One region of the Photobacterium sagamiensis genome, then DNA from elsewhere that is predicted to be linked to it. Evidence: predicted binding sites of a transcription regulator. Region 1 holds the regulator's gene; the other holds the start of a gene.
What was found. Region 1 encodes CRP, which controls carbon source genes, mostly activating them, when cyclic AMP is high. Its sites were predicted from a motif close to TGTGANNNNNNTCACA; they were not measured.
Positions count from the first base shown of each region.

Region 2: the regulator CRP is predicted to act here: its motif matches at 4,002-4,017, upstream of mlc (sugar metabolism global transcriptional regulator Mlc).

Region 1 covers NZ_JAKJSP010000045.1:38,296-55,025, reverse strand. Annotated here, with positions in the region: gene kefB (glutathione-regulated potassium-efflux system protein KefB) at 1-1,569, opposite strand, end outside; gene kefG (glutathione-regulated potassium-efflux system ancillary protein KefG) at 1,559-2,158, opposite strand; gene L4D76_RS20445 (ABC transporter ATP-binding protein) at 2,397-4,325, shown strand; gene L4D76_RS20440 (LysE family translocator) at 4,701-5,300, opposite strand; gene L4D76_RS20435 (aminotransferase-like domain-containing protein) at 5,437-6,837, shown strand; gene L4D76_RS20430 (hydrolase) at 6,907-7,884, shown strand; gene L4D76_RS20425 (YheU family protein) at 8,121-8,336, shown strand; gene L4D76_RS20420 (phosphoribulokinase) at 8,431-9,300, shown strand; gene L4D76_RS20415 (OsmC family protein) at 9,560-9,964, opposite strand; gene crp (cAMP-activated global transcriptional regulator CRP) at 10,237-10,869, shown strand; gene L4D76_RS20405 (hypothetical protein) at 11,065-11,268, shown strand; gene L4D76_RS20400 (DUF1338 domain-containing protein) at 11,323-12,114, opposite strand; gene astD (succinylglutamate-semialdehyde dehydrogenase) at 12,169-13,626, opposite strand; gene astA (arginine N-succinyltransferase) at 13,653-14,669, opposite strand; gene L4D76_RS20385 (aspartate aminotransferase family protein) at 14,871-16,088, opposite strand; gene L4D76_RS20380 (aminodeoxychorismate/anthranilate synthase component II) at 16,418-16,730, opposite strand, start outside.
Region 2 covers NZ_JAKJSP010000012.1:273,481-290,210, reverse strand. Annotated here, with positions in the region: gene L4D76_RS03580 (LutB/LldF family L-lactate oxidation iron-sulfur protein) at 1-300, shown strand, start outside; gene L4D76_RS03575 (LutC/YkgG family protein) at 312-1,112, shown strand; gene L4D76_RS03570 (LysR family transcriptional regulator) at 1,195-2,097, shown strand; gene L4D76_RS03565 (thiol-disulfide oxidoreductase DCC family protein) at 2,129-2,545, opposite strand; gene mlc (sugar metabolism global transcriptional regulator Mlc) at 2,682-3,896, opposite strand; gene queE (7-carboxy-7-deazaguanine synthase QueE) at 4,276-4,944, shown strand; gene L4D76_RS03550 (hydrogenase expression protein HypA) at 5,157-7,937, shown strand; gene asnS (asparagine--tRNA ligase) at 8,307-9,707, shown strand; gene L4D76_RS03540 (YehS family protein) at 9,857-10,363, opposite strand; gene L4D76_RS03535 (putative nucleotidyltransferase substrate binding domain-containing protein) at 10,684-12,564, shown strand; gene L4D76_RS03530 (3'-5' exonuclease) at 12,582-13,316, shown strand; gene L4D76_RS03525 (BCCT family transporter) at 13,429-15,003, opposite strand; gene L4D76_RS03520 (amino acid aminotransferase) at 15,393-16,586, shown strand; gene L4D76_RS03515 (hypothetical protein) at 16,718-16,730, opposite strand, start outside.

The sequences.
Region 1 (16,730 bases):
ACTAGTAAATGTTTCACGTGAAAAGTTCTCTACCCCGTGGCTCAGCAACTGGTGTGCCTCGACCCGACTCCGTGCTCGCGCCAGTATTTTCAAATTCGGAAAGTAGTGCTGGCACAGGGTGACGATTTCCATCACCTCGTCAGGCTCATCGGCACAGATAATAATGGCTTCTGCTTTATCGGCTCCGGCTGCACGTAATAAATCCAGCTGGGTGGCATCGCCGTAATACACCTTGTACCCGAATTTACGCAAAAACTGTATTTGGCTAGGATCCCGCTCCAGTACCGTCACCCTGATTTTATTGGCAAACAATAACCGCCCTACCACCTGGCCAAAACGACCAAAGCCGGTAATGATCACTCGCGGCTCACGGTCAATAACATCGGTTTCCAGCGTCTCTTCGTCGGCTTTAAAGGTATGAATAAACCACTTATCTTGCAGCAGCAGTATCAATGGTGTGGTCATCATTGAAATACTGACGACCACCAGCAGAAATGCCGTTAACGATTCCCCCAGCAGCCCCTCTCCTTTTGCAGCAGTAAACAATACAAACGCAAATTCACCGCCCTGGCTGAGTATTGCTGCCATCTGGCTTCGTGACTTGGCACGAATACCAAATAGTCGCGCAAGGCCATAAAGTAACAAGCCTTTAACGACGATCAGCGCCACCACTGCCGTCAAAATCAGCAACGGAAATTCCAGTAATAAACCGAGATTGACCGCCATGCCGACTGAAATAAAGAACAGGCCCAGTAACAAGCCTTTGAACGGCTCAATCGCAATTTCTAATTCATGCCGATATTCACTCTCGGCCAGTAACACCCCCGCCAGGAATGTGCCAAGTGCCATTGACAGTCCGAGCGACTGCATCCCCAAAGCAATGCCAATCACTAACAGCAGTGCCGCGACATTAAACAGTTCACGTACCCCGCTGAGAACCACCCAGCGAAACAGCGGCCGCAATAAAAAATGACCGCCCACTAATAAGGTGCCGATCCCGCCGATCATCCAGGCAAAATCGAGCCAGCTACCACCACCGCCGCCAGCCAGTACCGGCAAGATAGCCAGCATAGGGATCACTGCAATATCTTGGAATAACAACACCGCAAACCCAGATTGTCCGGTTTCACTGCCATCAAGGTTTTGTTCTTCAATCACCCGTAATGCGATGGCCGTCGATGACAACGCCAGCCCCATACCGACCACCAGCGCATCACGCCAGCTTATCGCAGGCAAAAACAGACTACTAGCCATGACAATAGCCGTGATCACTACGCTGGTCAGCACCACCTGACCGCCGCCGAGACCGAGGATAGGCTTGCGCATCTGCCACAACTTTTTGGGGTTTAGCTCTAAACCAATGAGAAACAACAGCAGCACAACACCAAACTCAGAGAAATGAAGAATGGCATCAACATCGGTGATCAGGCTTAGCCCCCACGGACCAATTGCAATGCCCGCCAGCAAGTAACCCAAAACCGATCCCAGGCCTAAGCGCTGGGCAATCGGCACCGCAACGACAGCCGCCGCTAGAAAAACCACACTGACTGACAACACATCATTCGCCATGAATATTCCCTTTCTGCGTTGTATAAGCCGGTGTACCTTGCTCGCTGCCTGCAAAAGGATGCTCCAGCCAGGATCGGTAATCCAGCGCATATTGCTGACGTTCGCTAACGGGGATCCGTCGTGCCCAGTGCAGCACCAAAGGCTCGATCCAGTTCATTTGGCACAAATCAGCGGTTAACTCGAAAGGCTTAAGAATTTCAGCAATACTGCACCGGTTATAACCATCCGGGGTATACGCTTCTGCCGCTCCTCCGGTGGTGACAACCGAACGCCAGAATTTACCTTTGGTCGATACCCCTTCACCGTGGGCATAACCTTTGCTCAATACCACATCAATCCATTCTTTGAGCAACGCCGGGCATGAATACATATAGAGGGGATGTTGAAAAACGATGATATCGTGTTGTTCAATGAGTCGCTGCTCCTGCCCGACATCAATAAAAAAATCAGGATAAGCACCATAAAGATCATGAATGGTGACATGGGGTAAGTCGGCAATACTTGCCAGCATCTCCCGGTTAGCAACCGACTCTTGCGGATCCGGGTGAGCGAATATCACCAGAATTTTAAGCTGGCCTTGTGTGGTCATATCTTTCCTTACACCCTCTTTCTGGCAATCCCTTCCGGTATAACATTACCTTAACATTTATACACATCATACATAATTGTTACTCATGCGGATCATCTGAATCCAAAGTCATAACCGCTTCTTTCTTAATCATGCCGCATAATTATCACTGCGTTAGCAGTCAGTGGCGGTTTGGTATAGACTGCCGCTCATTTCGTGCACTTTATTTTGCGGAGCGGGGCTACCCCCGACACTATCGATGATTACCTTTTCGGACATGCAACTTTTACGAGGCGGTAAAGTCCTTCTCGATAACGCCACTGCTACTATTCATCCCGGTGACAAAGTCGGGCTAGTCGGTAAAAACGGCTGTGGCAAATCTACCTTATTTGCTTTATTAAAAAATGAATTGAGTCTAGATGCCGGTAATTGCCAATTCCCGTCTAACTGGGAATTAGCTTGGGTAGCACAGGAAACACCGGCACTTGAACGCAATGCGATTGACTATGTGATTGATGGTGACCGTGAATACCGTCGACTTGAGCGTGAGTTAGCAGCCGCTGAAGAGGGCAATAACGGCATTAAAGTCGCCGAACTGCATGCCAAATTAGATACCATTGGTGGTTACACAATCAATGCTCGCGCTTCTGAGTTGCTCGATGGCCTTGGGTTTTCCCAAGAACAAATGCAATGGCACCTGACCCAGTTTTCAGGTGGTTGGCGTATGCGCTTGAACCTAGCTCAAGCACTGTTATGCCGCTCCGATCTACTCCTGCTCGATGAACCGACTAACCACTTAGATCTCGATGCCGTTCTGTGGCTAGAAAAATGGCTACAGAGCTACCGTGGCACCTTAGTGCTGATTTCTCATGACCGTGATTTTCTTGACCCTGTAGTTAATCGCATTATTCATGTAGAGAACCACACGCTAAACAGCTACACCGGTAACTATTCATCGTTTGAAGTACAACGCGCAGAAAAGCTGGTGCTGCAGCAAGCCATGTATCAGAAACAGCAGAAGCAAGTTTCTCACATGCAATCGTATATTGACCGCTTCCGTTACAAAGCGAGCAAAGCGCGCCAAGCACAAAGCCGAATTAAAGCGCTCGACCGAATGGAAAAAGTGTTGCCTGCTCAGCTTGATAACCCATTCCTGTTTGAATTCCGAGAGCCACAAGCGTTACCGAATCCGATCTTGATGATGGACCAAGTCGCTGCGGGTTATAGCAACAACCTCATCTTAGAAAAGATCCGCCTGAACCTGGTACCAGGTAGCCGTATTGGCTTATTAGGACGTAACGGTGCCGGCAAATCGACCCTGATCAAGCTGTTATCGGGTGAGCTTCCAGCACAAGCTGGCGATTTAACCTACTCGCAAGGCGTGAAGATCGGTTATTTTGCTCAGCACCAACTAGAAACCTTGCGCCTTGACGATACGCCGTTGCAGCATTTAGCACGACTTGCCCCACAATCAACCGAGCAGCAGCTTCGCGATTACCTTGGTAGCTTTGGATTCAACGGTGAAAAAGCCCTTGATAAAGTTGGGCCATTTTCTGGCGGTGAGAAAGCCCGATTAGTATTAGCACTGCTGGTATGGCAACGTCCTAACTTATTGTTACTCGATGAGCCGACTAACCACCTTGATTTAGATATGCGCCAAGCCTTAACGTTTGCGCTGCAATCTTATGAAGGCGCGATGGTTATCGTAAGTCACGACCGTTACCTGTTACGCGCAACAACGGATGATCTGTATCTTGTTCACGATCGCCAAGTGACGCCATTTGATGGTGATCTATCGGATTACCATAAATGGTTAACCGAGCAGCAGCGTAATGAGCGACGAGAATTACAAGCCGCTAAACCTGATGTCACCAAAGAAAACAGTGCTTCATCGCGTAAAGAGCAAAAACGATTAGAAGCCGAGTTACGTAAGCAAACCGCACCACTGCGCAAAAAAATCACCCAACTTGATAAGCAGATGGAAAAGCTCAGTGCCGATATTGCCGACGCGGAAGAGAAGCTATCTGACTCCACTATCTATGAAGCAGACAATAAAGCCCTACTGCACGAACAACTCAAACGTCAGGGTGATGCTAAATCAACATTAGAAGATGTTGAGATGGAGTGGATGGATCTACAAGAGCAAGTGGAAGCGATGGAGCAGGAATTTACTATTGGTGATCTTTAAGCCCGGTTATCAACAATTTGGTCTCCGAAAGCCTGGTTATCTAAAGCAATGACCTCTGAGTCATTACGCTTTTATCACCAGGATTTCTGGCAGTTCAGCCTGAGCCATTATGCTCAGGCTGACAACTTGATGAAGCGGGATACAAGCAGTTACTGGCGTTCGAACTGAAACTGGAAAAAAGCCAGCAGCAGGAGCTTATTACGCAGCTCAACCTCTGTTCACTGCAACATACGCCTCACCATGGCACCACCAATAACTTAAAAAGATATTGTGAACAGCTAGGCGCGAGCCAGTTGATCCCTCAGCTGACGGCAACCACTTAGAACCTAGAACCTAGAACCTAGAACCTAGAGTCTAGAGTCTAGGACCCGTGAATTACCAAATCATCACCACACAACCCGCCGTCAACACGCCCATCACCGAATTAAAAATCCGCCGAGTTTTCACGCTGTTGAGCCAGCGACCAATGAAGGTGCCAAAGCTGGTCCATATTGAGACACTCGGAAAACAGATCAGGAAAAAAATCACCGCAATCAGACCGGCAGACTGCCAGTATTGCTCGCCCGCCAGCGTAAAGGTACTGATCCCTGTAACCGACATCATCCATGCCTTGGGGTTCACATACTGGAACATTGCCGCCTCCATAAAGCTCATCGGCTCAGCGTCTTTCTGATCGGTTCGGATAGCGGCTGTCGCAGAGGCTATTTTCCACGCCAGATAGAGCAGGTAAGCACTACCCACCCAGCGGAGTAATTCATGCAGCAGCGGAAAACGGGTAAACATTACCCCCAAGCCGGCCGCGACCAATATAATCATCGAAACCAGGCCCGCCCCAATGCCCATCATATGCGGTAACGTGCGCCAGTAGCCAAAGTTCGCACCCGATGCGGTGAGCATCAGGTTATTCGGTCCGGGAGTACCTGTCATGGTTGCAGCAAACGCCGCTAAAGACAGAATGAATTGCCATTCCAGCATAACTGTTATTGTCCTTATTGATGCCCAAGCAAATTGTATCGGTACAATTTACTTATTAGTTTGTAATTCGATCATTTTATGCGCACAATTAACCCTACCAGCTGGTTTAACTGTGATCAAAAGGTTTATTGTCACCATGACAATTATGAAAATTGTATTAACACCAAGTAATTCTGATAGTAAGGCGGCTCCTATCTACCGGCAGATTGCCGATGCGATAGCCCGTCACATCAAATCAGGACAACTCAAGCCGGGCTGCAAACTGCCTACCCACAGAGCACTCGCCGACCAATTGGGCGTGACCGTCGGCACCATTACCCGGGGCTATGCCGAAGCCGAGCGACGCGGACAGGTTGAAGCCAGAGTGGGAGCCGGTACTTATGTCTGCCAGGCGGATCAGCCTAGCTGGGTCTATAACTATTCCGAGCAGGAAGAAGAGGAATGCAATTTCGGTTACAACATTCCCCCTCGAATCGATCGTTCTGGCATGCTCAAGCAAGCAATGGAGAACATTGCCCGTCACCCTGATCAGTTGAATCAGATGATGCTGTATCAGGATCCCCAAGGCTTAGCGACACACCGCCAAATCGTCGGTGATTGGTTGCAACAAAAAGGGGTGGCTCTCGATCCGCAGCGCATGCACTTCACCTCCGGCGGGCAGCATGCTGCGCAATTGGTATTGTCCGCATTCTGTCGCAGCGGTGATACTGTACTGGTTGAGCAGGTCTCCTATCCCGGTTTTCTCAGTCTGGCCCGTCAGCAGCAAATATCGGTCAAACCTGTTGAAATGGATCAGGAAGGGATTCTTCCGGCCAGCCTGGAAGCGGCCTGCCGTCAATATCAGCCACGCATGATCTACAGCACCCCCACCCTGCAGAACCCGACCACGGTGACAATGGGCGAGCAACGACGCAAGGAAGTGCTGGCAGTTTGCCGCCAGTATCAGGTGTTATTTATTGAAGATGATGTCAACGGCTTACTGCCGGAACAACGCCCGACGCCAATGGTGAACCTGGATCCTGAGCAGGTGATCCATATTGGCGGTCTGTCGAAATGTCTGGCTCCGGGGCTTAGGTTAGGTTACATCCAGGTGCCGACAAGGTTGCAAAAGCGCCTTAATGCTGCCCTGCATAATCATAGCCTGATGATCAGCCCGTTATTGACTGGCCTGGCTTGCGAGCTCATCACTAACGGCGATGCTGACCGAATACTGAGTCAGATCCGTGGTGATATTTATCAGCGCCAGCAGCTGGTATCGCAGTATTTGGGTAACTTCAATATTCAACATCGCAATGACAGCTTCCATGTCTGGCTGACACTGCCAGACTATTGGTTACTGAGCGACTTTGTTAAGGCGGCTGAAGATCTGGGCGTCGTGGTGAAATCCGCCGAATTGTTTGCCCCGCCGGGGAGCACCATACCTCCGGCAGTACGTTTAGCCGTCAGCGCCCCGTTCAGTCACCATAAACTGGAACAAGGCTTGCGAATACTTGCTGAATTGTTAGAGAAAGATCCGATAAATGATTTTCCCCTATAATGCCTGTGTAGTGCCGGACTAAAGTAACAAGCATAAGTTGAAAATATCACTTCAAACATGAGTGGAACCATGATGCCTTTTAAGCCAGCGAACGGGCTGCGCAACGCCCATTTACAAACCCTGCTCCCGCGGTTTATCCGCCGCAAGCCTCTGTTCACGCCGGTGATTCAGCGCATTGAGACGCCTGACGGCGATTTCCTCGATCTGGCCTGGACAGCAGCTCCCGCTGAGCATCCACGTGATAAACCGCTAATGATTCTGTTCCACGGCTTAGAAGGCAGTTTTAACAGCCCCTATGCCAATGGCTTGCTCCATGCCGCCAGAGAACAAGGCTGGCTTGGGGTAATGATGCATTTTCGCGGTTGCAGTGGAGAGATCAACCGTCAGGCCCGCGGTTACCACTCGGGAGAAACCAGTGATGCCAGATTCTTTATTGACTGGCTGAAACAGCAATTTCCCGATGCACCCTTGTATGCTGTCGGGGTCTCGCTCGGCGGTAACATGCTGGTTAACTACTTGGCGGAAACCGGGGATGAGTCTGGATTAACCGCTGCGCAGGTGATTTCACCACCGTTGGATTTAGAAGCTTGCTCAGTGCGAATCCAACAAGGGTTTTCCAGGATCTATCAACAGTACCTGCTTAATTCACTGAAAAACACCTTAGCCAAGAAAATTACTGCCTTGCCTGATGCAATGCCCGTGGCATCAGAGCAAGTACAGCACATTCAGTCATTGTGGCAGTTTGACGATCAGGTTACCGCTCCCCTGCATGGTTTTAAAGATGCCGCCGACTACTACCAACAATGTAGCGGACTCAGTAAGCTCCATCAGGTCAAAATTCCATTGCGGATCATTCATGCGAAAGACGACCCTTTCATGACGCAACGAGTGATTCCCCTGCAACCATTGCCTGCAAATATTGATTATCACTTAACGGCGAATGGCGGTCATGTCGGATTTGTCTCCGGATCCTGGCGCAATCCTGATTTCTGGTTGGAAAAGACGGTACCGGAATGGTTTAAGAAGTTGCCAGATCCTAGAGACTAGATTCGAGTCACAAGTGTGGTCCTGTGGTCCTGTGGTCCTGTGGTCCTGTGGTCCTGTGGTCCTGCAAGCAGGCTCTCCGAGCCATAGTTGGGAGTCAAGCTGTGGCTCTTTCTCGAAACTCGAACCTAGTTACTCGAAACTGTTTATCCATAGGGCCTCAGGGCCATAGTACCGCTCTACAATCTATGAAATTAACAATATAATCAGCACCCCACTAGAAAACAGATACAGTAACTATGATTATTCCCTGGCAAGATATCGACTCTGACACCCTAGACAATCTGATTGAACACTTTGTGCTGCGCGAAGGTACTGACTATGGTGAGACCGAACTCAACATGGAACACAAGGTACAATATGTCCGAAAGCAGCTTGAATCAGGTGATGCAGTGATCGTATTTTCTGAACTGCATAAATCTGTTGATATTAAACTCCGCAGAGATCTCAATTAACGGATATCTCCCGATCAAAAACCAACTTATCCTTGACCCTGGCGCAACACCCTGTTAATAACTTTCATCGTTAACATTAACGACAGGGTATGTCATGTCTGCAAAACATCCGATTATTGCAGTAACAGGGTCTTCTGGTGCCGGCACCTCCACCACTTCAGAAGCATTTCGCAAAATGTTCAATATGATGAACTTCAATGCCGCCTGGCTGGAGGGGGATAGCTTCCATCGCTTTACCCGACCGGAAATGGATGTTGAAATTCGTAAAGCCAAAGAGCAAGGCCGCCATGTCAGCTATTTTGGTCCGCAAGCTAACGACTTTGCCCAACTGGAAACTTTTTTCCGCCAATATGGTGACGATGGCAGTGGTCAATTCCGCCGCTACCTGCATACTTTTGACGAAGCGGTCCCCTATAACCAGATGCCGGGTTCATTCACGCCATGGCAGGAACTACCTGAAAATACGGATGTGCTCTTTTACGAAGGGTTACATGGCGGTGTTGTTGATGGTGAGATCAATGCCGCACAACACGTCGATTTGCTGATTGGTATGGTGCCGATTGTGAACCTGGAATGGATACAGAAGATCGTCCGCGACACGCGTGATCGCGGCCACTCCCGGGAAGCGGTCATGGAGTCTATCGTCCGCTCGATGGACGATTACCTCAATTATATTACGCCGCAATTTTCGCGCACCCATATCAACTTCCAACGGGTGCCGACCGTCGATACATCCAACCCATTCAGTGCCAAAGGCATTCCGAGTCTGGATGAAAGCTTTGTGGTTATCCGCTTCCGCGGAATTAAAAATGTCGATTTTCCGTATCTGCTATCAATGATCCAGGGCTCGTTTATGTCTCGCCATAACACCCTGGTGGTACCGGGCGGAAAAATGAGCTTTGCGATGGAGCTGATCATGCGACCGCTGATCCAGAAGTTAGTCGAAACCGGAAAGATAGGATAAACCCGACGCGAGAGGTGAGTGGCGAGTAACGAGATGCGTGCTTCTCGTTACCCGACACTATATTAGGGTCTTAATACCTACGGTGGTCCTGTGGTCCTGTGGTCCTGTGGTCCTGTAAGCAGGCTCTCCGAGCCATAGTTGGGGGTCAAGCTGTGGCTCTTTCTCGAAACTCGAACCTAATTACTCGAAACTGTTTATCCTTAGGTCCTCAGGGCCATAGCACCGCTTTTCTCGATACCCGGCTCTCGTCACGCGAAACCTAGGCTTTAACTATCTCATACGAATGGGTCATTTCGACCCCTTCGCCCAGCATCAGGCATACTGAGCAATATTTCTGCAGTGAATCTGCAACAACACTGGCAACCCGAGCCTCATCCAGATCATGGCCTGTGACCACAAAATGCAGGTTAGCCGAGGTAAAAATACGCGGTGACTGTTCACGGCGAACAGAAGAAATCTGCGCCTCACAGCCGGCAATGTTCTGGCCAGCTGATTGCAAACCGTCGACAACATCAACTGAGCTACAGCCACCAGCAGCCATCAATACCATTTCCATCGGACTTGGTGCTTTTTCGCCCCCATTGCCATCCATGACGACACTGTGACCAGAATCTGACTGTCCCAGAAAGGTCATTCCTTCTACCCATTTCACTCGTGATTGCATTGCTTTCTCCTTACTTCAAACAGGGTAATTCTGCATTAACTAACAACTGTGTGATCATGTGCACACTTATGAGTACCAAATGGCCATTTCAGGTAGATCAATATCAAGAAAAAGACGCGGAAAAAAGATAAACTCTCAAGTAAATATTCAAGTGAACTTGCAGCCTAGCGGCTGAATGAATATCCTAATCAGCGAACAATTCTATTGTTAGGCCCAGCCTTGAATTATATGGATGTCGTTGTTGGGCAACAAACGCAGAGGAAGTTAGTAATATGGTTCCAGGTAAACCTCAAACAGATCCAACTCTAGAGTGGTTTCTTTCCCATTGCCACATTCACAAATATCCGTCAAAGAGTACTTTGATCCATGCGGGAGAGAAAGCAGAAACTCTCTACTACATTGTGAAAGGTTCTGTTGCCGTATTGATCAAGGATGAAGAAGGCAAAGAAATGATCCTGTCTTACCTTAACCAAGGTGACTTCATCGGTGAGCTAGGCTTATTTGAAGAAGAGCAGGAACGTACTGCATGGGTACGTGCCAAGAGTCCTTGTGAAGTGGCAGAAATTTCTTTCAAAAAATTCCGTCAGCTTATTCAGGTCAACCCTGATATTCTGATGCGTCTTTCTGCACAGATGGCCAACCGTTTGCAAATCACTAGCCAGAAAGTAGGCGATCTTGCATTCCTTGATGTAACAGGCCGTATTGCACAGACATTGCTAAACCTTGCAAAACAACCTGATGCAATGACTCACCCAGACGGTATGCAAATTAAGATCACCCGTCAGGAAATCGGTCAGATTGTGGGCTGTTCGCGTGAGACGGTAGGTCGTATCCTTAAGATGCTGGAAGAGCAGAATCTGATTTCTGCCCACGGCAAAACTATCGTGGTTTACGGTACTCGCTAACCGACCAACGACTTCGATTAATAAAAAGCCGCTTAATGCGGCTTTTTTTGTAACTGCGAAACATATCACTATCACCAAAAAGCATAAAAAGATCTCAAAACGTATATTCTGCCGTAACCGTCACTGTTTATTCACTTGCCAACAGCAATACCAATGCTACATTATGCATATCTAATATTTATGAGAGGTCTTGATATGGATATCGAACGCTTTTCTCCACATACCCTGGTTCCCGCTACGGCTGTCATTGCAGCCTTACCCGCGACCATTGAAATGACTGGTTTTAGCGATCCTCGTCATTACCTTGAGCAACAAACCCTGTTCAGCCAGCGTCAACGCACCGTGCATGGTAATGAGCTATGGAGCCCTACTTTAGATTGCCACCAAGCAAACCAATAATTGAAACGAAAACAGCGGCCAAGGCCGCTGTTTTATCACTGTTTCCTACTCTTACTAACTCGTACTTTCGAAGATCTTATCCGCCGACGCTTCAACAAACCCACGGTACAGTTCACCATCCGTCTGAGGATAGCGCTTAGCAAACTCGTAGAAGCCGCCAGGGATTATTTTCTCACCATCAAGAAAGCCCACCGCCACCTTGTCAGCCATAGTGGCAGACTGCTCCAGCATCACCTCTGGACTCCCTTTCACCTCACCGCCAGACTCATTAATCGCAAAACCATTGTGACGCAGCAGATGGTTCACTTCATGGATCTCAGTGAACTGCTCCAGCTGATTAATACTGACGGTAAAATGATTGGCCCCAAAGCCATGCGCAGCAACCCAGCCGGCATACTCGCTTTCTGCCGATAACATCTCATACGTCGCCGAATCGATATCCCACAAACGTCCACAGCAAACAAACTCAGGTTCATGAATTGCCTGCTCCGGCACCTGATCAACCAGTTCGCGTACCGTTTCCTGTAACAGCGAAGAACACTGCCCCACCATCAGTTCACTGATAAATACTTTCGGTGCTAACGGGTTCGGATGCTCAAAATGCTCTGCATACAGCTTTTTTGCTTCAAAATGATACCTACCACATGGCTTATAGCCAATTGCAATAAATGGGGCTGCCAGCTTATCCAGCCCCACTTTCGGTAAATTGAAGGTACGCAGTGCGATGTGATCATTGAGCAAGGGTTCATCTTCGGTTAACAGTGCATGAACCTGAGCCGCAGACGGACAAAGACGTTGTATATAGTCTTGCCACAGGGCATTAAATAATTGCTCCACTCTTTCCATGATGAATATTTCCCCTTGCTGATAATGATTGCCGTAGTCGACGTATACCGGTGCTTACAACTGCACCCCAGGTGACAGCTGGGCTGGCAGCTCAGTTTGTTCACCTTCCATCGATGCCATAGGGTAAGCACAATAGTCTGCGGCATAATAAGCGCTTGGGCGTAAGTTGCCTGATGCTCCAGGCCCGCCAAACGGGGCATCACCGCTGGCTCCAGTCAACTGACGGTTGCGGTTCACAATACCGGCACGGATATGATCAATAAAATATTGCCATTCCGCATCATCGGTAGAAATCAGGCCAGCTGACAAACCATAGCGAGTATCATTCGCCATCGCGACGGCCTGAGGCAGATCCTGATAACGGACAACCTGAAGCAATGGGCCAAAGTATTCTTCATCTGGCAGCTCAGCAACTTGGCTCACTTCAATAATAGCAGGCGTGACTACCGCCCCCTGGCCACGTTTCGCTTCAAGTAATAGCTCTGCGCCTAAACTCACCAGATTTGCTTGCGCGGCAATGATGCCGTCAGCCGCGCGTTCAGAAATTTGCGGCCCCATAAACGGTTGCGGTTCAGCAAATGGCCCATCAATTTTTAGCTGACCTGTCGCTTTAACCAGACGGTTCAGAATCGCGTCACCTTCCGGCCCCTGCGGTAAATACAGGCGGCGAGCACACGTACAGCGCTGGCCTGCACTGATAAAGGCTGACTGAATAATAGTGTAGACCGTCGCATCAAGCTCGCCATAGGCTTTCGAGATCACCATCGGGTTATTGCCACCCATCTCCAGCGCCAGCATCTTGCCTGGCTGTCCGGCAAACTGACGGTGCAGGATGTGGCCGGTATTGGCACTACCGGTAAACAGCAAACCATCAATCCCTTTCGAGCTCGCAAGTGCTTCACCTGTCGGACGCGCACCCTGAACCATATTCAACACACCTTCAGGTAAGCCAGCTTGTTGCCACAGCTTCATGGTTTCTTCTGCCACTTTTGGTGTCAGATCTGAAGGCTTAAAGACCACGGTATTGCCAGATAGCAGGGCCGGCACAATATGACCGTTGGGTAAATGGCCGGGGAAGTTATATGGGCCAAATACCGCCATGACGCCCAGCGGGCGGTGGCGCAAGACTGCCGCAGTACCTGCGATATCTTTTTGCCTTTCACCGGTTCGCTCATGGTAAGCGCGCAGTGAAATAGCTATTTTACCGACCATTGCACCGGCTTCCGTTCGGGTTTCCCACAACGGCTTACCGGTCTCTTCAGCAATAGTACGGGCAATATGCTCACTGTGTTCTTTCACCAGTTCAGCAAATTTTTCCACAATAGCCTGGCGCTCGGCTAGATCTGTTTTGCGCCAGTCCACCAGGGCTTCACGGGCACTGGTCACGGCCTGTTCAACTTGTTCCTGGGTAGCAGCCAGCCCTTGCCAAATCACTTCGCCACTAAAAGGGTTCAGTGACTGCATCTGTTCACCCTGCCCCGCCAACCAGTTTCCAGCAATCCATTGAGTCATGATGTTCTCCTTTCTCTGCCCGTTGTTTACTGGGCGATCAACCGTACCGAATCGCCATTCTTAACCTGTAATGCTGCCGCCATTTCCGGCGTGATCAGCGCTACATTACGTTCACCATCGACCGCGACCTTGCCGACAGCTGCCCGGAAGTTCGCAAAGGAAGTATTACTCACCAAATAGTCATGCGAACCGTTGTGTTCGTCGATTTCGACAGTGCAACGCTTCGAATGGCGTACCGATTCAATGTTGCGCACATCACACTCAACCGTCGGGCCAGCATCAAAAATATCGACATAACCACGACAGCAGAAACCCTCGTTTTCCAGCAAACGCAGTGCCGGGCGGGTTTTCTCATGTACCTGACCAATCACCGCTTGTGCTTCCGGGCTCAGCAGATTGACGTAAATTGGCAACTTAGGCATCAAGTCGGCGATAAAGCCTTTTGCCCCAATACCAGTCAGGTAATCAGCATGGACAAAATCGATGGAGAAAAAATGCTCTCTCAGCCATTCCCAGAAAGGCGAGTGGCCCTCTTCATCGGACACCCCGCGCATTTCCGCCAGCACGGTTTCAGAAAAACGGTGTTTGTGCTCAGCCAACATTAAAAACCGGCACTTTGATAACAGGCGGCCATTCAAACCATGGCGCCATTCCGGCCGTAAGAACAACGTACATAACTCACTGTTACCCGTGTAGTTATTGCCAAAAGTCAGTACTTTCACCACATTGTGCACACCAAGGCGGCGTGAAGCATGTACCACAGTGCTGAGGTGGTAGGTATAGAAAGGGGTATCTAAGCCAATTGCGGCCTCTATTGCCGTGGTCCCTGCAATTTCACCCGTTTCCGTATCTTCAGCAACCATCAGGTAGCCTTCCGTTCCCGGCTCGGTGACCTCTTTGGTAAAGCTCTCTACTGAGTGGGAGATCCTGTTACGCAGAATTTCCTCGTTAACAGGCAGTGAAGTAAAACCATGACCTGATTCTTCTGCACAGCGCATAAGCGCCGGATAATCAGCTTCGGTAATAGGACGAATAACCAGCATCAAATTCCCTCCAGATGCAGGTAGCGACAGGCGTCGCTAACCATATTTATTGTAACTACATCAATTTTTGTAACTACATGACTTGTTGTAACCACCTGAATAGTTGTTACGACGGAATGTACTGCCCCCTCTTAAATCATGGGAAAGGGCAGTGACAGGCTTTCCTGCCCATCACTGCCTGAGCAAAACATGTTTACGATGTTACTGTGTATGAAGTTTAGCAATTGCACGCTCTAAACGTGCCATTCCTTCATCTACGTCGGCTTTATCAATCACCAGTGATGGCGTAAAGCGCACCACATTGGTACCCGCGACCAGCACCATCAGGCCTTCTTCACCTGCGGCGAGCAGAATATCGCGAGCCCGGCCCTGCCATTTTTCATTCAGAGCGGCACCTAATAGCAGACCTTTACCTCGCACCTCCTCAAAGGTTGGGTACTTGGCATTAATTTTCGCCAATGCATCACGGAACCATTGCTCGCGCTCTTTAACGCCAGCCAGTACTTCCGGCTTGGTCACTTCATCAATCACGGCTTCTGCAACGGCACACGCCAATGGGTTACCGCCATAGGTTGAACCATGCGTGCCTACTTTCATGTGTGTCGCGAGCTCTGAGGTAGTCAGCATTGCGCCAATAGGAAAGCCACCACCCAGTGATTTCGCAGTACTCAGAATATCAGGTGTGACACCCAGCCCCTGGTAAGCATAAAAATCACCCGTCCGACCGTTACCGGTTTGAACTTCGTCAAAAATCAGCAGTGCATTGTGTTTATCACACAGCTCACGGACACCCTGAATAAATTCAGATGTCGGGGAGATAATTCCCCCTTCTCCTTGCAACGGCTCCATCATCACCGCACAGGTGTGATCAGACATCAACTCGGCTAAGGCCGCTAAGTCGTTATAAGGGATATGGGAGACAGCCTGTGGTTTAGGACCGAAGCCATCAGAGTAGGCCGCCTGACCACCCACGGTTACCGTAAAGAATGTACGGCCGTGGAATCCCTTCTCGAAGGCAATAATTTCTGATTTCTCAGGGCCAAATTTATCCGCGGCGTAACGACGAGCCAGTTTTAGTGCCGCCTCATTCGCTTCAGCACCAGAGTTCGCAAAGAACACCTTTTCAGCAAAGCTGTGCTCAGTGAGCTTTTTCGCCAGACGTAAAGCAGGTTCGTTAGTCATCACATTGCTGAGGTGCCATAACTTATCGGCTTGCGATTTTAGTGCATTCACCATTGCAGGATGACAATGCCCCAGGCAGCTCACCGCAATACCGCCGGCAAAGTCAATGTATTCGCGATCATCCTGATCCCAAATACGTGCCCCTTGTCCCCTCACCGGAATAATCTGCATCGGGGAATAACAAGGTACCATTACTTCATCAAATAACTTACGTTCTACTTTTTGATCCGTTGCCATCACATTATCCTTCTGTGCACGCCGTCTTAAGCATAGTATTTACATTTTATTAACCAATTCCAATAGCAGAATATTTTTTTTGTCTGACAAAGAAATTGTTCACACCCAGTTTATGTACATATTTATGCGGGATAAAGGAAAAGTTATTAAGTGGCAATTGGATAAAGCTGTTTTTCCATCTAGGAAACAATGCGTGCTGTAAAATAGGCTAGTGAATAAGATTGCTCGCAGTATTCAGTAAAGAAAGATAATGAAATGTTAAGAACAGTGATGGAGATCGCGATTGTGAGGCAACTAAAAAGCAGAAAAGTAGCAGTTTTCTGCCTAAATCAAGTCATTTTACGCTGAAGAAAGTTCGCTAATAACTGATGACCCTGCTCGGTCAGAATGCTTTCCGGATGAAATTGCACCCCTTCAATCGGCAATACTTTATGGGCAATTCCCATGATCTCATCAAACTGGCCGTCTTTTTCCGTCCAGGCCGTCACATCGAAACAATCCGGCAGGGTATCGGCTTTCACTACCAGAGAGTGATAGCGAGTGACCGTCAACGGGTTATTGAGCGTGTGGAAGAGACTGCGGTCGGTATGGATCACCGGTGATGTCTTACCATGCATAACCTGACGGGCACGTACCACTTCG
Region 2 (16,730 bases), on a different contig from region 1:
TGTCCGGTAAAAATTCCGCTTTCTGATCTGCTGTTGAAACATCGCCAGAAAATGGGGGAAGAGAAAGTCACACCGCTTGGAGAGCGTGCATCAGTGGGGATTTTCAACTTCATCAATGCCCGTCCATTGTTGTGGAATACCACAGTGAAAGTCGGTGCGACGGTTGCCAGCGGTTTAATTAAAAACGGTAAGCTACCCATCAACATGGGTCCAATCACTGAATGGACAGAAACCCGCGATTTACCAAATCCAGACGGTGAATCATTTCGCAGTTGGTTCAAGAACAGAAATCAGGATTAAAGGAACGGTATATGGCTATGTCTCAAAAACTGGAGACTCAAAATCTAGTGTCTCAAAATCAGATCCACCACCGCGAGAGCTTCTTAGACAATATCGCCCAAAAGCTTGGTCGACCTCGTCAAATTGAGCCTGTGGAACGTCCAGCGCTGAAACACACCTGTCATAAAGAGGTAATGGCGGGCCTTTCGTCTGATGAGTTGAAAGAGGAGCTGATCAATTACACCCGTACCGCCCTGGGAGCTCACGCCGTTGAGACCACACAAGCCAATCTGACGAAAACCCTGGCAGAGGTCTGTAACAAGTTTTGTCATGATGAGGATAGCGAAGCCGCCGATTCATCTTCGTCAGATCCGGCAGTTAACGAAACTATCTTGTCTGCCGACCCGCGCTTGTTAGCCTTAGTTGATATTAAGCAATTGGCCAATGACAACCATGCCGTACATGTGTGGGATCAGAGTGCTGGCTATGAGCCGAATATCTGTATTGCCGAAAGAGCAAAAGCCGGGGTTGTCTTCGCTGAACAGGCTCTGGCAGAATCAGGGACTATGGTGCTGTACAGCAACCCGGCTCAAGGACGAGCGATCAGCTTATTACCTGAAGCATCGGTGTTCGTGGTACCGCAGAGTGCTTTGGTAGCACGTTTAACTCAGGCGACGGCAACTTTGCATGAAAAGGCACGTAATGGCGAACGTATCCCGTCCTGTGTCAATTTCATCTCGGGCCCGAGTTCAACCGCTGATATCGAGTTAATTAAAGTCGTGGGGGTGCACGGTCCGGTCTACGCCACCTACGTGATCATAAATGACATGTAAGTTGCGAACAAAGAAGACGCAGTAAATTCTTATTGCGTCTTCGTTTGGGTATACTTGCAAAAAAGAAATATGAGAAGTAACCATGCCCCAGATTGATGACCTCGTTTTGTTTACCCAAGTTATTGAACACGGTTCATTCAGCAAAGTTGCCGAGCTGAATAAAATCACCAAATCCGTGGTCAGCAAGCGCATCAGTAAACTGGAATCAGAACTTGGCGTACAGCTCATCTATCGCACCACCAGAAAGCTCACAGTGACTGAGCCGGGTACCGTGCTTTACCACCGTGCTAAAGATATCAATCAGGCCGCTCAATCGGCGTTTAATGCCATTACCGGTTACAGTGAAGCCTTGTCCGGTCATATTCGAATGTCAGTGCCGACGATTTCCGGTGAGCTGTTATTGGCAGAAGCCGTATCTGATTTTTGCCAGAAACATCCGGGGCTGACCGTCGACATGTCGCTGGATAATAAGTTTGTCGATTTAGTCGCTGAAAACTATGATCTGGTGATTAGAACCGGTTATCTGGAAGATTCCAGCTTAATTGCGCGCCATATTTTTAATTCCCGCTGGATGATTTGTGCATCCCCTGATTATCTGGAGAAAAACGGTACTCCCGAAACACCCAAAGCACTGTTGCGCCACAACTGTCTGGGCTACACCCAGCAAAGTTCGGGGCCGTTTGACTGGCTCTTTATCAAAAACAGTGAATCTTACACCTTAAAAGTGGCGGGTAACTTTTCATCAGACAATGCCGCAGCATTGAGAAAATCGACCCTCGCAGGGAATGGCCTCTCATATCTGCCAACCTGCCTGGTTTACGATGATCTGCAAAACAACACATTAGTCGAAGTATTACCGGAACATACCGGAAAAGTCGTGGGTATTTACGCGGTTTATCCTTACACCAGAAAACCGGCAAAACGGATCCAAGCTCTAATCGAACATATTCGTGAACGTTATATGGAAATTAAAGATCATTTCTGATGCCGGCAAAATGAAGTGGGCTTGTGCAAGTTCACTTCTCTTCTTTACTCCTCGCTAACCGTGCATCGACGCTGCGCCGGTACACAGTGGAAAGCCATGCTTTAATCCAGTTGAATGACATTAACCAGGCAACTGGCTTGAGCCACCAGATTTGATTGAACAGTAAGATATAAGCATCTAACTCGCGATAGATCCTGCCGTATTGATCCCGAACATGTAGTTCACGCAATGCCTGCGCAGGATCAATCCCCCAACCTCGTAGCGTTTCTTCCTGACCGGTAATATCAAACCATTCGACCTGTTCGCGTTGCTCTTCACCCTGTACTTTATTCTGCCGCTCGCGGAGTGATGTCACGCGCCTGCCAAGCCATGATTCATATCTGGCGCGATCTGTAACACAGCTCGGGCACGCCCCGTCATAGAAGACAATCAGTTTGCAATGTGACATGACTCTATCTCTTATCCCGATTGGTCTTATCATCCTGCTTTAAGTGTTGTACAGCAGCGTGTAAAAGGCATAAAAAAACACAGCCTAAACTGTGTTTTTGATAGCAATGGGTATTTGTGGCTTAGTTAATACCAAGTTAACCTTCAACCAGCTTCATCAGCAAATGGCCGTCATACATGGCTTGCTTGACCAGCGCCGCCCCCGGCATCGTTGCCTGAGTATAAAAACAACTTTCTTCAATCAATAAATCCCGGTTATACACAGGTAGCGACTGAGCACGAATACACTCCATTATCGAAGGATAAAGAACACTCTTTGCCCGATTAAACTCGCCACCAATCAGGATCTTCTGTGGATTAAACAGATTTACCATAATGGCGATGGCTTGTCCTAGGTTATGACCCAGCTCAACGATAACCTGTCTTGCCAAACTATCACCGTCCACGGCCGCATCACAAATCTTCTCGATGGTCAGTACCGTGCCATACAGGCTGGATGGGTGCCCTTCCCTTAGTCGCTGTTCAACCTGCTCCAAAATAGCGCTAAGACTGGCAACGGTTTCTAAGCAGCCATGATTGCCACAGAAACAGCGCTTGCCATAAGGTTTGATCTGGATATGCCCTAATTCTCCGACATTACCCGTACTACCTTGTAATACCTTGTCATCGAGGACAATACCCGCCCCTACTCCCTGGTGAACAGAGATCAGGATCGAATTTGCCACGCCACGGGAATTGCCAAATAGCTTCTCAGCCAGCGCCCAGGAACGAGTATCGTTACCGATAAATACGGGTAAGCCTGTTGCCGTATGAATAACCGGCCCCAACGCCAGGTTACGAACATTGTAGTGCGGCATCTGCAAGACAATGCCTTCCTGCGCATTGACTAATCCCGGTAGTGTCACCGCAATGGCGGTGATCCGATCAAGTTCACTAACATGATTGGCAAAAAACACATTAATTTCTGTCAGTAACTTCTCGACGACGGCATCCTGGTTAAGTTCTGTAATATTCTGTCGCTCCTCCACCAGAATATCACCCCCTAACTCATGCAACGCGATCGTTAAGTAACCACGCCCTAGCCTTATCGATAAAAACTGCCAACCTTCATTGGCAGGCAAGAGCCCAATAGCCGGCCGACCTCGACTGGTAGTCTCTTGATATTGGGTTTCTTTTATAAGGTGAGCATCAATTAACTCACGGGTAATTTTAGTAATACTGGCCGGTGCGAGCAAGCTTCGCTTAGATAATTCAATGCGCGAAATAGGTCCGTCTTGATCAATAAGTTTGTATACGCTGCCAGCATTATTTCGTTTAATATGGTCAATATGTCCTGGCTGTGCGACATACATGGCGTATGCTCCCGTAATAAAAAATACAAAAAATGATAATAATAAAAGTTTCAGAGCTGATTTTTTTACTTTGCGAAGTAATTGTGAAGCCGAAACTTCTCAGTCCGTGACAGCCATCACGTCGAATGGCTAAAGACAACCGCTTTTCGTTCTGACATAATGCTCTGCTGCTGTTTTTAACACATATATTTTCCAAAATAAAATTACCGTCATTCAACATTTCTCTCTGTTTCGGGTCAACTGACAGGTGGTTTGTTCAAGAAGGAGAGAGAAGTCGGTGTTTATCAGTAGATAATGAGCACTTCAGGTATAAGTGTTGAACAAAACAGCAAGAAGTGAAGAGTTACTAGATATTTTCCAATTCACCGCGAGGTTAGCAGTGTACAAGATTAATGAAGTCTTCGAGACAATTCAGGGTGAAGGTGTCTTCACTGGGGTTCCAGCCATTTTTGTTCGCTTACAAATTTGCCCTGTAGGCTGTTCATGGTGTGATACCAAACAAACCTGGGATGCCGAGCCTGCTGATTATGCGTCTGTCGATGACATCATGGCGAAGAAGGGCGATTCCCCACTCTGGACCAATATTGATGCCCAAGGTGTTGTAACTTTGCTTCGTGAGCATGGTTATACCGCCAAGCATATTGTGATAACCGGTGGTGAACCTTGTATCTATGACTTAGTACCTCTGACTCTGGCACTTAAGCAAGCGGGCTACCGTTGTCAGATCGAAACCAGTGGTACCTCAGAAATTCGTGCAACCGATGATACCTGGGTAACGGTTTCACCGAAAATCAATATGAAGGCGAAATTACCGGTTCTCCCTTCTGCGCTGCAGCGTGCCGATGAAATAAAGCACCCGGTTGGCACAACTAAGGATATCGAACAACTTGATACCCTGCTTGACGGCGTGCAGCTGAAAGAATCAGTGGAAGTGGCGTTGCAGCCGATCAGCCAGAAGCCACGTGCAACAGAGCTTTGTATCGACACTTGTATTAAACGCAACTGGCGTTTATCGATTCAGACTCATAAATATCTGGCAATTGCATAAGACGTTGAAACAGATAAGCTCGCTGAGCAAGTTATCATAAGAAGCCGCTGATTCAGCGGTTTTTTTATTCTCAGATTCTTATGAGAATCTCAAATATTAGATTCCGAACTATCTGCGAGACCCCCCTGCAGCTTTTACATTATTAGAATGTCACCTACCTATACTAACCAAAAACATAGACATCAATGTTTTCTATTATTGGGGAAATTAGTATGCGCGCTTATCTTGGCCTTTTTCTTTGCGCTGCCGCCGCAGGATTATTGCAGGCCTGCGGCGGGGGTAGTGGTGATCCCGCGGACGTAGCCGGTGAACAATTACCGGTTTCAACACGATTTAGCATCAATGTCGACTCCCCTGAGGGGCTGACAAGCGATTCCAACACCGATGCCCCGGTTAACCTGGCCGAAAATAACTTTGCCATCGTATTACTCGACGAAGTAGGCAATATTTACCGGCAAGCCGATATTACCAGCTGGGAAAAACAGTTGAATGGCCTCTATGTCATTGATGCTGGCGTAGCGAATCGTTTTAATGCGGTTTTATTAGTTGATCTGTTTAACATGCCTGATTTTACTGTTGGTGAGCCCTTGCCTGATAACTTGTTAATGGCACCACTCGCAGAATCCGATGTGGTGGTGACATTAAATTCAACAATGGCCTATTCCGCGCTCGCCAAGCGAGTAGGACAAGACCAAGAATGGAGCATTTTTTACGAAGTAGTCAGCGATCCTAGCAACCGTAAATTAGAAGCAGCCCAAGAATTTGTTGATGATGTTGGTGAAGAACTTGATGTCACATTAATACCGCAAGTCGGTATCCGGGGCATGAGCATCCGTGATTTGATGGCCCTCAGTATTGTGAAAAGAGTGACTGCAGGAATTATTGAGCGCAAATACACTGAACAAACTGAACAAACCGGTAATGAGGAAAGCATTGTAGAGGTATTAAACAAAGGCTATTGGCGTTTAAACAGCTTTGCTTCCAATGATGGTAGCGGTATCAATGCCGATGAAATGCAATATATCGAACCGATAACCACAACGACTGAAACCGGCTGGGAAAAAGAGGGGGTTAACGACATCGAACTAGCGGAGTCATTTAAGTATGAAATTAGCAATGAGAGTGTGCCCGTGCCCCCAGCATTGGATGACATTAAAAACCAAGTGCTCACCGCTCAGGGTTGGGTCGGTCTTTATGGCTATTCCAAAGTGTTATCTACAACATCCAGCACTGCCGAGCTCACCGATGCCGCACTAATGGCTAATGATAATGCCGGTATCGACTTAGACGTCAGTTCATATTCATTGGCCGGCAAAAAGCTCCACGACTTCTTATCCACCAAAGAGAACCATCACTTAACCAAATACATTGCAGAAGATGCTGTCTTTGAAGACGGTGCCTTTGGAGACCTTGTGTTTGGTTATTATTTTACCTGGCGGCCTGAAAATGTGCGCTATACGTTATGCCGCAGTGACTCCGACGCTTGTCGTATCTCATCACCAGATGCCGCGCCTGATACCTTTTATACCACTCTCGACCTCAACGAGGTTAATTTTAAGTTTAAGCTCTCTGACAACGTCATTGTGGAATTCGTCAAGAATGAAGATGAACTTAACAGCGACAGCGGCAGCGTCCATTACGAGTTCAATAACGTTGTCATAAAAACAGCTACCTGGACATCTGCGACACCATTTGTTGACATCGGCATCGAGGTGATCCAGTTCGCAGTACCTGAAGAGATCACCCAACTCGACGGCAGTTATCGTTTTAACACCCGATATCTGTTTCTGGTCGAAGACCAAGACCGAGGTTACGTCAACATTGGCGAAGCCATACTGCCACAACAGGATTTTCACTATTCAGCCTTTAATGACGAAGCTAAAAAGCAAATTTTCGCTGCTGCCAACCGGGAGAATCTGCCACCCTTTGACGACTGTTTCTTTGGCGACAACCAAGCAGCAACAGAAGACCAATTCTTAAATGCGGTGATTGAGTGCGGCGGCGATGAACGCTTCACGACCCAGTCAGTGTCAGATCTGTTTAATCAGCAGCTGGTACAAATCAGCCCAGAGGGCAATATCAATACCATTGTCTTAAGTGAAGGCAACACCTGGCAGTATTATAATAATAGTGTCGAACAAACCCCGGATAAATCCTGGTCGCTGACCGAGCAAGGTTATTTGCGTCTTAATGGGAAACAGGAAGATGATGATTTCGAACTATGGGCGCTGACCAGCCGAGAGCCTGGCAACAAGTTACTGGCAATCAAAACGTATATGGCGCACCAAGGGAGCATTGATCCGCCTACAGGTGAAATTTATGCGCAAATCACCAAGGAATATGCACCTGACGAACTAACGGCTTGTGAAACCAACGATTCGGGCTGGAACTTTGACACCACCACCCCAACGGTCAAAAAATCCCTGACTCAATATCAGGCGCAGGCGGCCAGCTGTATGGTGACCTGGGATGACAAAACCACCCGCTTCACCGAGGCGATGCTGATCGGCCAGGGCGGCGACAACAGTGATGACATGGTGCTAACGTTCAGTAGTGATACTAACCGTTATCTGACATTAAGCGACACCCCTAGTGGTGAATTTTTCCTTGGCAACTACATTGACGAAGATGGCTGCAAATTTAACATCCCCGTTAAATGGAAGATCGAAGAAGACGGTACGCTTTATTACGAATCGGTCGATCCTTTGATGAACGAACGCATAACTATCACTGAATCAGACGGCTTAGAGTTTGCGATTAAAGCCTTTAACCATCAGACCCGCTGGCAAACCGATCAAACGCTGCAATACACCGCCGAGGAAGGGGAAATATGGAGTGACATTGTCACCTTAATAAGAGCTTCTGATCCTAAAGTACCAAACGACGTAGAACATAATCCTAAGGGCGCAGAGATACCAGCGGGAGGCACAATCCTAAACGATGGGTGGGAAGAAGGAGAGTGTGAACTCCCTCCACCTCCGGCAGAAGGTTAGCAATAACAATGAGGCGAGTATTTCGATACTCGTCTCATTTATTGTGCCATACAACAAATTCAACCATTTCTTATGCATGCGATTTAACCAATCAAACTCATCACCAGTGACTATCTTCAATTACCAATCATTCAGCACGACTATCTCTGTTTAAATTATGCACAAATGCTACAACCTTACGAGATTAGTGTGATTATTAGGCAGTTATCAGAACAACGAGAGCAATTACTTCATCAATTTACCCTTTCAAGTGATAACAAAGCTTGATGCTTGACGTAAGACAGGTAATATTGCTCTTTCGGAATGAATCTTAAAGCACAATATATCTTTAATGACAAAGTAAGTGCCTTAACGGAGAGTAATTTAAACATGACTTACGCGCCTGTAACAGACGTATTAAGCGGAAAGCTAGCAGTAGACACTGAAGTCACTGTTCGTGGCTGGATCCGTTCACGTCGTGATTCCAAAGCTGGGATCTCTTTTCTTGCCATTTATGACGGCTCTTGTTTCGACCCGATTCAGGCCGTGGTCCCGAATGAGTTAAATAATTACCAGGAAGAAGTGCTTAAACTAACGACTGGTTGCTCTGTTGAGGTAACAGGCAAGATTGTTGAGTCACCGGCTAAAGGTCAGGATTTCGAACTAGCAGCAACGGACGTTAAAGTTGTAGGTTTAGTTGAAGACCCTGATACATACCCAATGGCGAAAACTCGCCACTCAATTGAGTACCTTCGTGAAGTTGCGCACCTACGTCCGCGTACTAACATGATTGGTGCTGTCGCGCGTGTACGTAACTGTCTGTCTCAGGCAATTCACCGCTTCTACCACGAGCAAGGTTTCTTCTGGATGTCTGCTCCACTTATCACAGCGTCTGACTGTGAAGGTGCGGGTGAGATGTTCCGCGTATCAACACTTGATATGGCTAACGTTCCAATGACGGACGCTGGCGAAGTTGATTACGATAAAGACTTCTTCGGTAAAGAAACATTCCTGACAGTATCTGGTCAGTTGAACGCTGAAACCTATGCTTGTGCATTAAGCAAAGTATACACATTCGGCCCTACTTTCCGTGCTGAAAACTCAAATACCAGCCGCCACCTTGCGGAATTCTGGATGGTTGAACCTGAAGTTGCTTTCGCCGATCTTGATGACGCAGCGAAACTGGCTGAAGACATGCTGAAGTATGTATTCAAAGCCGTTCTTGAAGAGCGTCGTGATGACCTTGAGTTCTTTGCACAGCGTATCAATAAAGAAGCAATCACTCGTCTAGAGCAATTTGTAACGTCTGACTTTGCACAAGTTGATTACACTGATGCAATCCAGATCCTACAAGATTCTGGTCGTAAGTTTGAGTTTGATGTTGAGTGGGGCATTGATATGTCTTCTGAACACGAACGCTACCTGGCTGAAGAACACTTCAAGGCACCAGTAGTTGTTAAAAACTACCCGAAAGATATCAAAGCATTCTACATGCGTATGAATGACGATGGTAAAACGGTTGCTGCTATGGACGTTCTAGCACCAGGCATCGGTGAAATTATCGGTGGTTCTCAGCGTGAAGAGCGTTTAGAGCATCTGGATAAGCGTATTGCTGAAATGGGTATCGATGCAAGCCACATCGAATGGTACCGCGACCTACGTCGTTACGGTACAGTTCCTCACTCAGGCTTCGGTCTAGGTTTTGAGCGTTTGGTTACTTATGTTACAGGCATGCAAAACATCCGTGACGTAATTCCGTTCCCTCGTGCACCACGTTCTGCAAACTTCTAATCCACTTATCGTGAGTTAGACGTTTAGCCAGCATTAAAAAGGCTACCTTCGGGTAGCCTTTTGTTTATCTGTAATACCTGCAGTACATCAAGGCATTCGCTTTAACGTCTGCACATCATCGTTATACTATAGGTATCATTCACAATGCATTACGCGTCAGATTGTTCGGTATCTTCATCGCTTTGTTCTGCAGCAGATTCAGGGCGTATATCCAGCTGAATACCTTGTAAGAAATTACGCAGAATTTGATCTTTACACTCACGGTAGTGCTTGTTTTCAGGTTTACGGAAGAACGAGCTAAGCTCGTGCTTACTAAGGCTAAAGTTCGCAAGCTTCAAGATATCAATAATATCTTCCGCTTTCAGATTTAACGCAATACGCAACTTCATGAAAACCATATTGTTGGTTAAGCGTTTTTCAGGCTCCGCTTGCGGGCCTTCTTTCTTGCCACGCTTAACATTGATCAAACCATTTAAGAAGATCGCTAATTCAATATCTCTGCACTTTTTAAATGCATCGTCTTCTTCTTTTTTTAACCAATCGCTGACCTGCTCGCGCGTTACCTCATGATCGGCAGCGCCGAAGATTTCAATCATTTTTGAATCATTAAAATCAAAGGTATAGCGGATACGGCGCAAGATATCGTTATTGGTCACAAATATGTCCTAGTTCAATTGCAGTTGTGTCACAACGACTCACTGCCAGGTTATCCCATCATTTTAACAGATTTCACCGCGTTCTATGTCCCTACCCGGTCTTTATTTACAGATCCAGTCCAGACAATCCCCGAAAGGTCAAAAGATAAACGGTATTGGTATTAAAAGGGGCTTAATCACGGTATATACCCAAACCATCTCAAATGGCTGCCTTGACTAAAAGCCAATGAACTCTCGCTAAACTCTGCATCTCGAGGTGGTTTGGGTATAATGACTTTATTGTGTTGAACGAATAACTTCTAATAATAACGGATAGTGTGATGGAAGCAGAGCAGCTCGAAATACTTAATTTTATCAACCAGTTTCCTCCTTTTGACAAGTTACCTGAAGAAAAATTACAGCAAGTAGCATTACAAGTCGAAGTTGCCTATTACCGTGCGGATACCATTATTTTTAATTTGGGTGACGAGATCCATGATCTTTTCTTAATTCGTAGTGGCGTGGTTGAGATTTATCGACGTAAAGGTGAGCTTTACAACCGTATTGATGAGGGGGACATTTTTGGCCAAATGGGGCTACTAATGAACAATCGCGTACGTATGCCAGCTAAAGCATTGGAAGATACCCTTGTTTACTGTATTCCCGAGGAAACTTTTCACAGCCTTTATGAAGAATTTGAAAGCTTTGCCGACTTTGTAGACGTTGAAGATAACGCACGGCTGCGTCATGCAGTTTCAACCCATACCGATGCTAACGATCTCACGACTTCTAAGGTTCGCACTTTACTGACCCGTGAAGCGGTTATCATCCCACAAACTGAAACTATTCAGGTCGCCGCGCAAACCATGGCTGAAGAAGGTGTCTCTGCACTGCTACTGAGTGATCCGGACTCATCTGATGACGATGATGGTAAAGATGACATGATCGGAATTATCACAGATCGCGACCTCTGCACCCGTGTACTGGCTGCTGGTATTGATCTCTCATCACCCGTATCTGAAGTCATGTCGACAGAACTCATTTCGCTTGATTACAATGCTTATGTTTTTGAAGCTATGCTAACCATGCTGCGCTGTAACGTGCATCACCTGCCTGTACTGCGCAATAAACATCCCATTGGTATCATTGGTCTAACAGATATCGTTCGTTACGAGTCACAAAATAGTCTATTGCTGGTAAGTACTATTTTTCAACAGCAGAGTGTTGAAGAGTTACAGATATTATCAGTGCAAGTAAAAGATTGTTTTGTCCGTATGGTAAACGAAGATGCCAACTCCCATATGGTTGGCAGTGCAATGGCTGTGATAGGTCGTAGTTTTAAACAAAGACTGCTAGAGCTCGCCGAAGAAGCGCTCGGCCCACCGCCGATCCCCTACTGTTTTCTCGCTCTTGGATCGATGGCTCGAGATGAACAGCTCATCGTTACAGACCAAGATAATGCGCTGATCCTCGACAATGCTTATGATGAACTTCATCATGGTGCGTATTTTTCCAAACTAGCCACTTTCGTCTGTGATGGTCTTGCTGCTTGCGGTTACAGTTACTGTGAAGGGAAAGTTATGGCAACTAATCCCGAATGGCGAAAAACGCGCCATGATTGGGAAATCTGCTTTGCCGATTGGATTGACAATCCAAAACCACAAGCACTGCTCAATAGTTCTATCTTTTTTGACCTGGATGGTGTCTGGGGCCGGGTTAAATGGGCTGAACAATTAAATATTTTTATTCGCCTTCGAGCTCAACGGAGCAATCGTTTTCTCGCTTGTTTGGCTCGTAACGCCTTAAACCGCACACCACCGCTTGGCTTCTTTAAAGACTTCGTCATGGAGAAAGATGGGCGACATAACAATTCAATTAACCTAAAGCGACGCGGTACCGCCCCATTGGCCGATTTGATCCGCGTTCATGCTCTTGCTGTTGGCTCTCGTTCTCAAAATTCCTTTGAACGTCTGGATGATATTATTGAATCAAACATTCTGCCAACAGGAAAAGGGCAAGATCTTCGTGATGCTATGGAATTCATATCCATGGTTCGCATTCGACATCAAGCACTGGATATTGAAGCCGGTACAGAACCCGATAATAGTATTGAACCTGAAAACATGTCAGATTTTGAGCGACGAAACTTAAAAGACGCCTTCCAGATCCTCAGTAATGCGCAAAACTTCATAAAGTTCCGTTACCAAGGCAATAGACGCTAGCCACCATTAGGGTATTTATGTTCAACCAGCCAACAAAACGTTTGTTAAACAATACTGCAACCCCTGACTGGCCGGAGTTTTTTGCCAAGCTTGCCAGTCAGGCCAAAGACTCTCGTCTCAAGCAGTATTACAGCACCGAGATGGTCAGTGGTGACACGCCATTGCGTAACGTTCCATTTGTCGCATTAGACTTTGAAACGACAGGCCTTGATCCCAAAAAAGATGGCATTGTTAGCATCGGACTCGTGCCATTCACTCTCGAACGTATTCGATGCCGTGAATCGGCTCATTGGGTCATCAATCCCCATCAACCTCTTGATGAAGAGTCAGTGGTCATCCATGGTATTACCCACTCAGATGTAAACGATGCACCTGATTTATTGCGAATTCTCGAAAAAGTACTGGATGCTTTAGCGGGTAAAATAATTGTAGTGCACTATCAGCGTATTGAGCGGGAATTTATGAACAGGGCATTAAAGGTACGACTCAATGAAGGGATTAAATTTCCTGTTGTCGACACCATGGCAATAGAATCTGCGATACAGCATCGCCAATCAGGGGGAGTTTGGAAACGCCTGCAAGGGAAAAGACCGGGTTCCGTGCGGCTGGGTAAAGCCAGACAACGCTATGGACTACCCGCCTATCAACCTCACCACGCCTTAACCGATGCATTAGCAACCGCTGAACTGTTACAAGCTCAAATTGCCTATCACTTTGACCCAGATACACCGTTATCAGAGATTTGGCAATAGCACCTGATAATACAGGCATCATGGGTTTTGCAAAATTCAGCATAAAAAAACGCCGCTGTCACTTATCTAGAGTGCAGCGGCGTTGTGTTTTACTATCTACGCACTTCGTTAATTAACGAAAACGCTCAGTACGGAAGCCTAATACCAAGCTCACGCACATTAATAGCAGAATAAAGGTAAACGGTAATGCTGTTGAAATTGCACCAGCCTGCAGTGCTTCAATAGCCTCTGTACCTCCAACCCACAACAATACGGCGGCAATGGTGCCTTCAACAGTGGCCCAAAATACCCGTTGTGGAAGTGGTGAATCAATTTTACCGCCAGAGGTAATATTATCGATGACCAGTGAACCTGAATCAGATGATGTGATGAAAAATACCATCACCAAAACAATGGCAGTCACAGACAGTAGCGAGCTAAATGGCAGTGCATCGAACATCTGGAACATCGCCAGAGGCACTTCTGTAATACCATTCTCACCTAAACTACCGACACCATTTATCACCTGATCAATAGCCTGACCACCAAATGTAGACATCCAAAGAACGGTTACCAATGTCGGAACAATCAACACGGCAGTCATAAACTCGCGAACGGTACGGCCTTTTGATATACGAGCGATGAACATACCAACAAATGGTGACCAGGAAATCCACCATGCCCAGTAGAATACAGTCCAGCCATGAAACCACGTTTGATCTTCACGACCATGTGGATTACTCAGTGCAACAAAGTTATCGAGATAAGCACTTACCGTCGTGGGAATTGTTCCCATTGATACAGCAAAGCCCACCAAAGCAACAAATACCAGCAGCGCAACAGCAACCAGCATATTGATATTACTTAACAGTTTTACACCGCCATCGATACCGCGAGCGACCGAGAAAACAGCCAACAGAGTCACCACTACGATGACGCCGATTTGCATGCCTATACTGCTCTCGATACCGAACACATGTTCAATACCACTTGCCGCCTGCTGAGCACCTAAGCCTAATGACGTCGCCAGACCAAATAAGGTCGCGAGAACAGAAAAGATATCAATAATATGCCCAGGCCATCCCCAAACGCGATCGCCAAGAATTGGATAAAAGATCGAGCGAATAGAAAGTGGTAGACCTTTATTATAGGTAAAGAAGGCTAAAGATAGCGCTACGACCCCATAAATCGCCCAAGGGTGAAAACCCCAGTGGTACATCGTTGCACCCAGTGCCAGCTTAGCAGCTTCAGGCGTGTTTGCTTCTACCCCCAAAGGCGTTCCATACCAGCCTGTATAATAAGCGACAGGTTCTGCTACGCTCCAAAACATCAGACCGATACCCATACCGGCGGCAAAAAGCATAGATAGCCACGACATGCGTGAATAATCAGTTTCTGCACCTTTACCACCAATACGGATTTTCCCGTAAGGTGAAAAAATCAAACCTAAACAGAAAACGACAAAAATATTACCTGACCATAAAAACAGCGCATCAAAATTATTAATGATGCTATTTTTCACCCCATTAAGGACAGCTTTTGCTGTTGCTGCATCACTGACCAAAGCAGCGATCAAAAACAACGCGATTAAACCAACGCTTACTCCGAAAACAGGATTATGTACATCAAAGCCCCACTTTTGGATATTATCCTGCCCAACAGTGTAATCCGTATTTTCTATACTGTACTTATCATGTTTACTCATCATTGAATCCCATCTTGACACTCAAGCCGTCAAGATACTTAGTCCTATAAATAAATTCCAACCGAGAGATCAAATCATTTATGTGGTTTAAGTGTCAAGTTTAATTGAAAAATACTAGCTCAATAGCGTTTCCATGCATTTAGCTAGCTAAAAAAAGAATATTTTCAGCCAAAAAAAATAAAATAATATTTCGAGCTCTAATCATTGCCCTGCATTTTTGGAAAGCTGATTCATTTATAAACCCTAGGGTGGAATGTTAAGTAAAAGCAACAACAAAGCAGGGCTATGCAAATTTCTCTGGTGAAATTGTTGCATTGTCTTGTCAACCTTCTACTGCAAAGGGTATAAATAGAACTCTTGACCGAATCATTTATCAGCATGGATGACCACTAATGTTTGAAAAAATCACTGCAGCGCCTGCCGACCCAATTCTAGGCTTAACTGATGAGTTTAAAAATGATGCCCGCCCGGGGAAAATTAACCTTGGTGTTGGGATCTATAAAAACGAATCAGGTAATACACCTATACTGGCCACGGTAAAGAAAGCCGAAGCCATTTTACTGGAAAAAGAGACCACCAAGTCTTATCTGAGCATTCCCGGTACGGCTGAATATGGTCTGGCAGTACAACAACTGCTGTTTGGTGCTGACGCTTCTATTATTTCAGACAAGCGAGCGCAAACCGCTCAGGCTCCTGGTGGCACCGGTGCCCTGCGTGTTGCCGCAGAATTCATTAAGCGCCAGCTTGGCGATGTGAAAGTATGGATCAGCAACCCGACCTGGGCCAACCACATGGGTGTATTCGGCGCTGCGGGCTTAGAAACAGCTCAGTACGGCTATTACAATGCTGAAACTAAAGATATGGATTTTGACGCCATGCTGGCCGATCTGGCTGGCGCACAAGCCGGTGACATTGTTCTGCTTCACGGCTGCTGCCACAACCCGACAGGTATCGACCCAGATGCTGCTCAGTGGGAACAACTGGCACAGCTATGTGTAGAGAAACAACTGCTGCCTATGTTCGACTTCGCTTATCAGGGCTTTGCTAAAGGTGTTGAGGAAGATGCTCAAGGTTTACGTATCTTCGCGGCACAGTGTAAAGAACTGCTAGTTGCAAGTTCGTTCTCGAAAAACTTCGGTCTTTACAATGAACGTGTTGGTGCTTTTACGCTGGTCGCCGAAAATGCTGATCTGGCAGTAACCGCCTTTAGCCAGGTGAAAAGTATTGCTCGTGTTATCTACTCTAACCCTCCCGCGCACGGTGCTGCGATTGTTACTGAAATTCTGAATGATGACGCTCTGCGTGCTGAATGGGTACAGGAAGTCGCTGATATGCGTGACCGTATTCAGGAAATGCGCACCCTGTTTGTACAGACGCTTAAAGATCTAGGTATCAATACAGACTTTAGCTTTATTGAACGTCAGAACGGTATGTTCTCATTCTCTGGCCTGAACAAAGCTCAGGTTAACCGTCTGAAAGAAGAATTTGCGATTTATATCGTAGGCTCTGGCCGCATAAGTGTCGCAGGTATGACTAAAAACAATATGCTACCACTCTGTAAAGGCATTGCTGCAGTTCTTAGCTAAGGCTAAACCTGTCAATTTCACCTGTTTAAAATAACAAAAAGGGCGCTAAAGGTGCCCTTTTTTGCTATACCAAATCCATTAATTATCATGAAACATCAAAACCCTTTGTAATCATTTTTTGCTGCTGGTCGCTAACCAGATTTA